Regions from separate parts of the Clostridium sp. CM037 genome, predicted to be linked through region 1. Evidence: predicted binding sites of a transcription regulator. Region 1 holds the regulator's gene; each other region holds the start of a gene.
What was found. The regulator HrcA, encoded in region 1, represses chaperone genes, less so after heat shock. The targets are predictions, from matches to a motif close to TGTTAGCACTCNNNNNNNNNGAGTGCTAACA.

Region 1 (3,296 bases):
AAAGTATTGATAGATTGGATATGTGTGACGATTTAGAGTTTACAGTGGAAGGAAACCCCGGAACATTTACAGGGGAAATATTAAACTTTTTAAAAAAAATAGGAGTAAATAGGATCAGCATTGGACTTCAAGCCTTTCAAGATACTTTGCTTAAAAAGCTGGGTAGAATCCATACTATTGAAGATTTTAAACAAAGCTTTCAAATGGCTAGAAATCTAGGTTTTGATAATATCAATGTAGATTTAATGTTTGGACTTCCGTCTCAAACGCTTAAGCAGTGGATAGAGACTTTAGAGAATGTAACTAACCTTAATCCAGAACACTTATCTTGCTATAGTCTAATAGTGGAAGAGGGAACGGCTTTTTATAAAGGACTTGAAGAAGGCACATTAAAGCTTCCGGATGAGGAAATAGAACGAACTATGTACGCACAGACAATAGAATATTTAAGAGAAAAAGGGTATATACAATATGAAATTTCAAATTTTGCAAAAATCAATAAGTCATGTAGACACAATTTAGTATATTGGGAAATGGGCGAATATATAGGATGCGGCGCTTCCTCTCATTCATATAGGGATGGGTTTAGGTATAGAAATGAAGAAAATATAGAAAAATATATTAAGAAAATAAATGTTGATTGTTGTGCAATAGTGGAAAAAATAAAGAATTCATTTAAAGATGATATGGAAGAGTTTATGTTTATGGGTCTTAGAAAGAATGTAGGCATAAGCAAAAGTGAATTTAGGAAAAGATTTGACAAAGATATAGATAGTGTTTATAGGGAAGTAATAAATAAATATGTAAGTAATGGATTCATGGAGGAAAATGATAACAATATTTTTTTAACTTATGAAGGTATTGAAATATCGAATGTGATTATGGCAGAATTTCTTCTATAAATACATTGCCATAAATTTCTGTCTAAAGATATTAATATTATATCACCACGAAAATTAAAGGAAAGCGTAGTATGCTTAATTTAAACCGATATAATCAACATATAGTGGCTGAATTAAAAAATTAAGGTTATTGACAAATACATTAGCAAATGATATTTTTAATACATACTCGTTAGCACTCAACTGTAGTGAGTGCTAATAAAAGAGGTGATATTATGGAAATGGATGAAAGAAAAATTAAAATACTTCAGGCTATAATTACAGATTATATAAATAATGGTGAGCCTGTTGGATCCAGAACCATAGCTAAAAAGTACGATTTAGGTATTAGTCCAGCTACTATAAGAAATGAAATGTCAGACCTCGAAGAGCTGGGATATATAGAACAGTTGCATACATCATCTGGTAGAAAACCATCAGATAAGGGTTATAGATTATATGTTGATAGACTTATGGAACTTACGAAATTATCCAATGAGGAAGAATATATGATCAAAAATCACCTTATTAATGCTGCTTTATATGAGGTTGATAAAATTGTTAAGCAAGCAACACAAATGCTTTCTCTTCTTACAAATCTTACATCTATAGTTAAGGCACCATCTGTTCAAAAGAGCTGTATAAAATATATTCAACTAATGAATCTAGATGCTGAGAGTATTTTGTTTGTAATTATTACAGACAGTGGTATCATCAAAAATAATGTTATTAAGATTAGAAAACCTATTGGTAGTGATAGCATTGCAAAACTTAACAATATGCTTAATTTTAGATTGAGAAAGCTTACAATTGAGCAAATAAATTTAGAAGTTATTAATAATTTAAAAAGAGATTTAGCATTTTATCAAGAAATTTTTGATGGAATTATTCCAGCTCTATATGATAGTTTGTCTGGTGTTGAGACTTCGGAAGTATATATTCAGGGTGCTGCAAATATATTTAACTACCCGGAATATAACAATATTACTAAAGCTCGTGAGTTCTTAGTTTTAGTAGACAATAAAGAGAGTATAAATAGTTTACTAGGAGTAGGGGACATTACAGGTAATATTACAATTAAAATTGGTGGAGAAAATTTTGTTGAATGTGCTCGCGAATGCAGCATTATAACAGCTGTTTATAGCGCGTCCGGAATACCGCTCGGATCTATTGGCGTTATAGGACCAACAAGAATACCTTATGGAAAAGTTATATCTGTACTAACTGGGATAGTTAAAGAATTAAATGATAATATAGCTCAAATTTATGATGACCATAGATAAATTTTAAAATTAAAAGATTTACTTTGAGCCAGAAATGGAGGGATGATTTAGTGAATACAAATAATCAGGAAATTTTAAAAGAAGATTTAAAAGAAGAAAACACATCAATACCTAATAATGGGGCTTCAAGCTCAGTTGATGAAGCTGGCGAAAGTCAAAGCACTATGGAAGAGACAGAGGGTTCTATAGAGGAAACTGCAGAAGAAGCTGAAATAGTAGAAGAAGTTGAAGAACTTTTAGAAAGTGAAAAACATATGAAAAAAAATAAGAAAAAATTAGAAGAAGAAAACATTAAATTACAGAGTGAGCTAGATGATTTTAAAGATAAATATTTAAGGACATCTGCTGAATATGAGAACTTTAGAAAAAGAACAGTAAAAGAGAAACATGGTATATACACAGATGCTTGCGCCGATGTTTTAAAAGAGGTTTTGCCAGTACTTGATAACTTAGAAAGAGCACTTTCTGTTGAAGGAACTGGGGAAGATCTAAGAGTCGGTGTGGAGATGACGGTAAGACAATTTAATGATGCCTTTACTAAATTAGGGGTAGAAGAATTAGTCTCAGAAGGTGAATTTGACCCAAATCTTCATAATGCAGTAATGCATGTTGAAGATGAACAATATGGAACTAATGAAATAGTAGAAGTATTCCAAAAAGGTTATAAAAAAGATAACAAGGTATTAAGGCATAGTATGGTTAAAGTTGCAAATTAAAGATTTGTATTATAAAAAAAATATTATAAAAAAATATTATAAAAAAATATTATAATAAAATATAAGAATTATAACAATTATAATTGTTATGGTCTAAAAGGAATATGAGGAGGAAATAATAATGGGAAAAATTATAGGAATAGATTTAGGTACAACAAACTCATGTGTAGCAGTTATGGAGGGTGGAGAACCCGTAGTAATTTCTAATTCAGAGGGTGCAAGAACTACACCATCTGTAGTTTCATTCCAAGCTAATGGAGAAAGATTAGTAGGTCAAGTAGCAAAGAGGCAAGCAATTACAAACCCAGACAAAACAATAATGTCAATTAAAAGAGAAATGGGTTCCAATCATAAAGTAGATATTGATGGAAAATCACATACACCACAAGAAATTTCGGCGTATATTTTACAAAAAA
Region 2 (3,296 bases), 1.9 Mb from region 1:
AATTATTTTTAGTACATTCCATCCATTCCCATTCCTGGTGCGCCACCCATTGGTGCTGAATTCTTTTCTGGAATATCTGCAACTGCAACTTCAGTTGTTAAGAATGTTGCTGCAACAGATGCTGCGTTTTGAAGTGCTGATCTTACAACTTTTGTTGGATCAACAATCCCAGCTTTTATCATGTTTACCATTTCTCCACGTAAAGCATCATATCCATTTTCTCCAGCGCTTTCTCTTACTTTTTCTATTATAACTGAAGCTTCAGCGCCAGCATTTGTAGCTATTTGTCTTAATGGTTCTTCTAATGCTCTTTTAATTATGTTAATACCCACTTGAACATCTGGTGTATCTGATGATAATTTTGCAATCTCAGAAATAGCATTAATATAAACTGTTCCACCACCAGGAACTATTCCCTCTTCAACTGCTGCTTTTGTAGCTGCAAGAGCATCTTCTATTCGGAGTTTCTTTTCTTTTAATTCAGTTTCAGTAGCAGCTCCAACTTTTATTACAGCTACTCCGCCTGCAAGTTTAGCAAGTCTTTCTTGTAATTTTTCTCTATCAAAATCTGATGTAGTTTCTTCAATTTGTTTTTTAATTTGGGAAACTCTATCATGTATTGTATCTTTTTCACCCTTGCCATTTACTATAGTAGTGTTTTCTTTAGATATTTTAACACTTTCTGCTTTTCCAAGCATGTCAACAGTAACATCTTTTAGTTCTCTTCCTAATTCTTCGCATATAACTTCTCCTCCAGTTAGGATTGCTATATCTTGAAGCATTTCTTTTCTTCTGTCACCAAAACCTGGTGCTTTAACAGCTACACAAGTAAAAGTTCCTCTTAATTTATTAACAACTAATGTGCTTAAAGCTTCACCCTCAATATCTTCAGCAATTATTAATAACTTTTTGCCTTGTTGAACGATTTGCTCAAGTATTGGAAGTATGTCTTGTATATTAGTAATTTTCTTATCAGTTATTAAAATATATGGCTCATCAAGATTTGCTTCCATTTTTTCTGCATCTGTAACCATATATGCACTTAAATATCCTCTATCGAATTGCATTCCTTCAACAACATCAAGTTCTGTTCCCATAGATTTTGATTCTTCTACAGTTATAACACCTTCGTTGCCTACTCTTTCCATAGCATCAGCAATTAGAGCTCCTGTTACTTCATCACTAGCTGATATAGCAGCAACTCTCGATATGTCTTCCTTACCATTAACTGGTTTAGAAGATTTTTTAATTTCTTCAACAGCTTTATCTACAGCCATTTTTATACCAGTTCTTATTAACATTGGATTGGCACCAGCTGTAACATTTTTTAAACCTTCTCTTATTATAGCTTGGGCAAGCAATGTAGCTGTAGTTGTTCCATCTCCTGCTACATCATTTGTCTTTGTAGCAACTTCTTTAACAAGTTGTGCTCCCATATTTTCAAATGCATCTTCTAGCTCTATTTCCCTAGCTATAGTAACACCATCATTTGTTATTAATGGTGATCCAAACTTTTTATCTAAAATAACATTTCTTCCTTTGGGTCCGAGTGTTATTTTAACAGTATTTGCAAGTTTATCTACACCTCTTTGCATAGCTCTTCTTGCTTCTTCTCCAAACAATATATCTTTAGCCATTTTAAACCCTCCTATACCCTAATTATTATCTACTTGTCGAATTATCATTTAACTATTATTACATTAATCAAATAATTACCTGTGGTACTGAAATGTCGTTAAAGTTATTTTTCAATTACAGCTAATAGTTCATCTTGCTTTAATATGATATACTCAATACCATCATATTTTATTTCACTTCCTGAATATTTAGAGAATAATATTATATCCCCTGCCTTAACTTCCATTTTAATTACTTTCCCATCTTCAACTTTTCCTGGTCCTACTGAAACTACTTCAGCCTCTTGTGGTTTTTCCTTTGAAGCTCCTGCAAGAAGTATTCCACTTTTTGTAGTTTCTTCCGCCTCTAATCTTTTAATTAACACTCTATCACTAAGTGGTCTAATATTCATTTTAAACCCCTCCTTATATATTTTTGTTATTTTTGTTAGCACTCATCACATCTGAGTGCTAATGAGTTCTATACCTAATATTTTAATTAATAATCAGTATAATATCAACTTCACCTATTCCATATATTATACCATTTATACGCAACTAAACTATATTATGTTTAGTTATCACTGCATTATATAGTTTTTCTCTTATTTACTTACTTTTAATGAAATTATAATTTTAGTACATTTTTATTATCATTGAATATATTTTGATTTATTGTTAAAATCACTAATAGAGGTGATTTTATGAATAGTCTATATAAATGGTTTAATAACTATTTTTTTAGAGACTCCATTTTAAGAAATGTAAAAACGCTTATTAAATTTTCATTCAAAACGTTTTTTATCTTAAGTTTTACTTTTTCTTTTATAATTTTAAGCATAAATCTTACTTTGCTTTTTAAACCATTATACTATATGGATATTGATGTTTTAAAAATCGAAGAATCTTCTAATTTAAATAAAAAGGAACTAAAGACTAATTATGACTATGTAATCACATATTTAACTCAAAATAAAATTGAAGAATTCACTCTTCCGACGCTACCTTCATCCAATAATGGTAAAATTCATTTTAAGGAAGTTAAAATAATATTTGATACTCTTAAGGTAATGCTATTTTTCTCCATATTAATAAGTATTATAGGTATAATCATAAATAAGAGACACAAAACAATAAGATACTTGTTAACTAGTTCCATTTTTCTTATTATCGTACCTATAATATTACTTATACCCTTTTTAATTAATTTCGATAAAAGCTTCACAGCTTTTCATCATATTTTCTTTAAAAATGATTACTGGTTATTTGATATTAAATATGATCCAATAATAACGATCCTTCCACAGGATTTTTTCTTCCATTGTGCAATATTAATAATTATTTTGATTACTATAAGTAGCATAATATTAAGGTGTATATATAAATCACAATATAAAAAGCTACACTCTTTATAATATTTATAAAAAGCTACACTCTTTATAATATTTATAAAAAGCTATACTCTTTATAATATTTTATAAAACATGTGTTATCGTAACTTTTTAATAAGATTTTTTCTTTTTAATTACATTTTTTATTATAGTATTTCCTTTAAAAATCCCTACTATTGATATAATACTCATTGTTATGCCTATAGTTATTAAACTTGTAACATCCCATGCATCTATTTTTTGACCAAAATAAGAAGAAATAAAAATCCCTGGAATTCTACCGAGTGTT
Region 3 (3,296 bases), 1.0 Mb from region 1:
GGAGTAGCAGTTACTATGGCTACGTATTTATTAAATAAGGGAATAACTGAAATTACTGTAGTTACAAGGGATATACCAAGGCTTAAGGAAAACAGCAAATTTAGTGATTGTAAATTGATTTCTTATAATGAAATTCAAGGACTTAAAGAGTCAGATATAGTGGTAAACTGTACACCACTTGGAATGTATCCTAATTTGGACAATTCCCCAATTGAAAAGAAACATATCGGTAAATTTGGAGCCGCTGTGGATATGATCTACAATCCTAAGAAAACTCTATTTTTAAATTATGCGAAGGAGACGGGGTTAAAAGCAGTTAATGGTCTTTATATGCTAGTTGGTCAGGCAATTGCTGCCCAGGAAATCTGGAATGATATTAAAATTCCAAAGATTATAATTGATGAAATTTATGATGAACTAGAAAAGGGAGTAGAAAATTAGAAGATGAAAAATATAGTTTTAATTGGAATGCCCGGTTGTGGTAAAAGTGTTATTGGAGAAATGATTGCAGAAAAGATAGAAATGGCATTTATAGACATAGATACATATATTGAAGCTAGTACAAAGCTTACTATTACTGAAATATTTAAAAATGGTGAGGCTGGATTTAGAGACATAGAAGCTATAGCAGTTGAGGAGTTATCTAAAAAAGATTCCGTAATTATTTCAACTGGTGGTGGAGTGATTAAAAGACATGAAAATATTTTAAATCTAAAGAAAAATGGAATTATAATTTACATCAACCGTCCTATTGAGCTAATAGCTACAGATATAGAGACTGAGGTTCGTCCATTACTTGCAAAGGATCCATCTAAGATTTACACATTGTTTGAGGAACGAGGGCAATTTTATAAAAAATATTGTGACCATGAGGTCATGAATATTAGAGAAATTGACGATGTAGTAAACAATATTATAGAAATATATACAAATGAGATATCGCTAACCAAATAATTTAACACGGAATAAAAGCTGTTGATGACTCAACAGTTTATTTATTCAGCCTATATTAGTTAATTAGCCACAGAAAAATAAAAAAAGTATTTAATCATTTAGAATTGGATAATATGGAAATTATTATTGTGAAATGAATTCAAATAAAGTAATATAGATATATAAGATTAAATTCAAAACAATAAATTATCTATATTTAAAATGGAGAGTCAAATTAGGAGGAAATTAATAAATGTTTGAGATGAAAGAAAAATATAAAACGGGTATTGAGCATATCGATGTAGAACATGAAAAACTTTTTGAAATAGGAGAAAGAGCTTATCAGTTACTGAAGGATAAATATGATACGGATAAATATGATAAAATAGTTGGAGTAATTGAAGAATTAAAAGAGTATACAGTTTATCATTTTAACGATGAAGAGGAATATATGATGAGTATAAATTATAAAAGATTATTTACCCAAAAAATCGACCATGCATTTTTTATTAAAAAAATAGAGGAGGTAAATTTAAATAAAATTGATGAAAACCAAGATGAAGCTATAATGGGAATATTAACTTTTTTAAATGATTGGCTCATTAATCATATATTAGAGAAAGACTTACTTATACCACAAAAATAAGATTTCTTTTTAATAAACCATTATAAGTACAAATGAACAGAATACTAGATGCAGCAAGTTAGATAATAATATAATATGTATAACAATACATTATGTACATTGACAAATTATAAAAAAAGGTGTATTTTATAACTAACATTAGCACTCGATAACATAGAGTGCTAACAAAATAAAAAATAAGAATAGTTGGTACGAAAGGGGAAATTTTAATTGGAAAAAAAGCAGTTTAAAACGGAGTCTAAGAGAATTCTAGATATGATGGTAAATTCCATATATACTCATAGGGATATTTTTTTAAGAGAACTTATCTCTAATGCTAGTGATGCTATTGATAAAATTTATTATAAGACACTAGCAGATAATTCATTGACTTTTGATAAAGATAACTATTACATTACAATAGCCAGTGATAAGTTAACCAGAACAGTAAAAATTTCTGATACAGGAATTGGAATGACAGAAGCTGAACTTAGTGATAACCTAGGAGTTATAGCTAAAAGTGGCTCTTTAGCATTCAAAAAAGAAAATGAAATAAAAGATGGGTACGACATAATTGGACAATTTGGAGTGGGATTTTATTCTGCATTTATGGTAGCAGATAATATTACTGTTATAAGTAGAGTTTTTGGTAGTGATAAAGCTTACAAGTGGGAATCTAATGGTGCAGAGGGTTATACTATAGAAACTTGCGTAAAAGATACTGTTGGAACAGAAATTACACTTAAAATAAAAGAGAATACAGAAGATAATAATTTTGATGAATATCTTGATGTGAACTCACTAAAATCTATTATAAAGAAATACTCGGATTTTATTAGGTACCCAATTAAAATGGATATAAGTCAGTCAAGACTTAAAGAAGGTAGTGAAACAGAGTACGAGGACTTTGTTGAGGAAAAGACTGTAAACAGTATGGTTCCTATATGGAGAAAAAACAAAAGCGAACTTACTGATGAAGATTATGACAATTTTTACGCTGAAAAGCACTATGGATTTGATAAACCAGCAAGGCATATCCATATTAGTGTTGATGGTGTTGTAAGTTATAATTCAATTTTGTATATTCCAGAAAAAACGCCTTATGATTTCTATACAAAAGAATATGAAAAAGGCTTAGAATTATATTCAAGTGGCGTTTTAATTATGGATAAGTGTGCAGATTTATTGCCTGACTATTTTAGTTTTGTAAAAGGAATAGTTGATTCAGAAGACTTGTCACTTAATATATCTAGAGAAGTACTGCAACATGATAGACAACTTAAACTTATAGCTAAAAACATTAAAACTAAAATTAAAAATGAGTTAGATGGTTTACTTAAAAACGAAAGAGAAAAATATGAAGAATTCTATAAAGCATTTGGAAGACAATTGAAGTATGGCATTTATAGCGATTTTGGAAGTAATAAAGATGTTTTGCAAGACTTATTGTTGTTTTATTCATCAAAGGAGAAAAAGAATGTTACTTTAGATGAATATGTTTCTAGAATGCCAGAAGATCAAAAATATATTTATTATGCTTCTGGAGAATCAAACGCGCGAATTGAAAAATTACCACAAATTGAAATGGTATCAGATAAAGGATTCGAAATTTTATATTTCACGGATGAGGTAGACGAATTCGCTGTGAAAATGATAATGAAGTACAAAGAAAAGGAGTTTAAATCTGTATCAAGTGGTGACTTAGGTATAGAAGTAGATGAAAAAGAAAATCCTTCTA

Region 2: ACWJKP_RS18720 (co-chaperone GroES) is a predicted target of HrcA. The motif match lies at 2,063-2,093, and genes of this name have one in related genera.
Region 3: htpG (molecular chaperone HtpG) is a predicted target of HrcA. The motif match lies at 1,716-1,746, and genes of this name have one in related genera.

Annotation. Positions count from the first base shown of each region.
Region 1 is NZ_CM143650.1:1,573,100-1,576,395, forward strand. It holds gene hemW (radical SAM family heme chaperone HemW) at 1-902, shown strand, start outside; gene hrcA (heat-inducible transcriptional repressor HrcA) at 1,118-2,164, shown strand; gene grpE (nucleotide exchange factor GrpE) at 2,215-2,880, shown strand; gene dnaK (molecular chaperone DnaK) at 3,002-3,296, shown strand, end outside.
Region 2 is NZ_CM143650.1:3,904,644-3,907,939, forward strand. It holds gene groL (chaperonin GroEL) at 9-1,637, opposite strand; gene ACWJKP_RS18720 (co-chaperone GroES) at 1,742-2,029, opposite strand; gene ACWJKP_RS18725 (TIGR01906 family membrane protein) at 2,321-3,031, shown strand; gene ACWJKP_RS18730 (TVP38/TMEM64 family protein) at 3,119-3,296, opposite strand, start outside.
Region 3 is NZ_CM143650.1:2,596,760-2,600,055, reverse strand. It holds gene aroE (shikimate dehydrogenase) at 1-441, shown strand, start outside; gene ACWJKP_RS12675 (shikimate kinase) at 445-954, shown strand; gene ACWJKP_RS12670 (bacteriohemerythrin) at 1,187-1,579, shown strand; gene htpG (molecular chaperone HtpG) at 1,790-3,296, shown strand, end outside.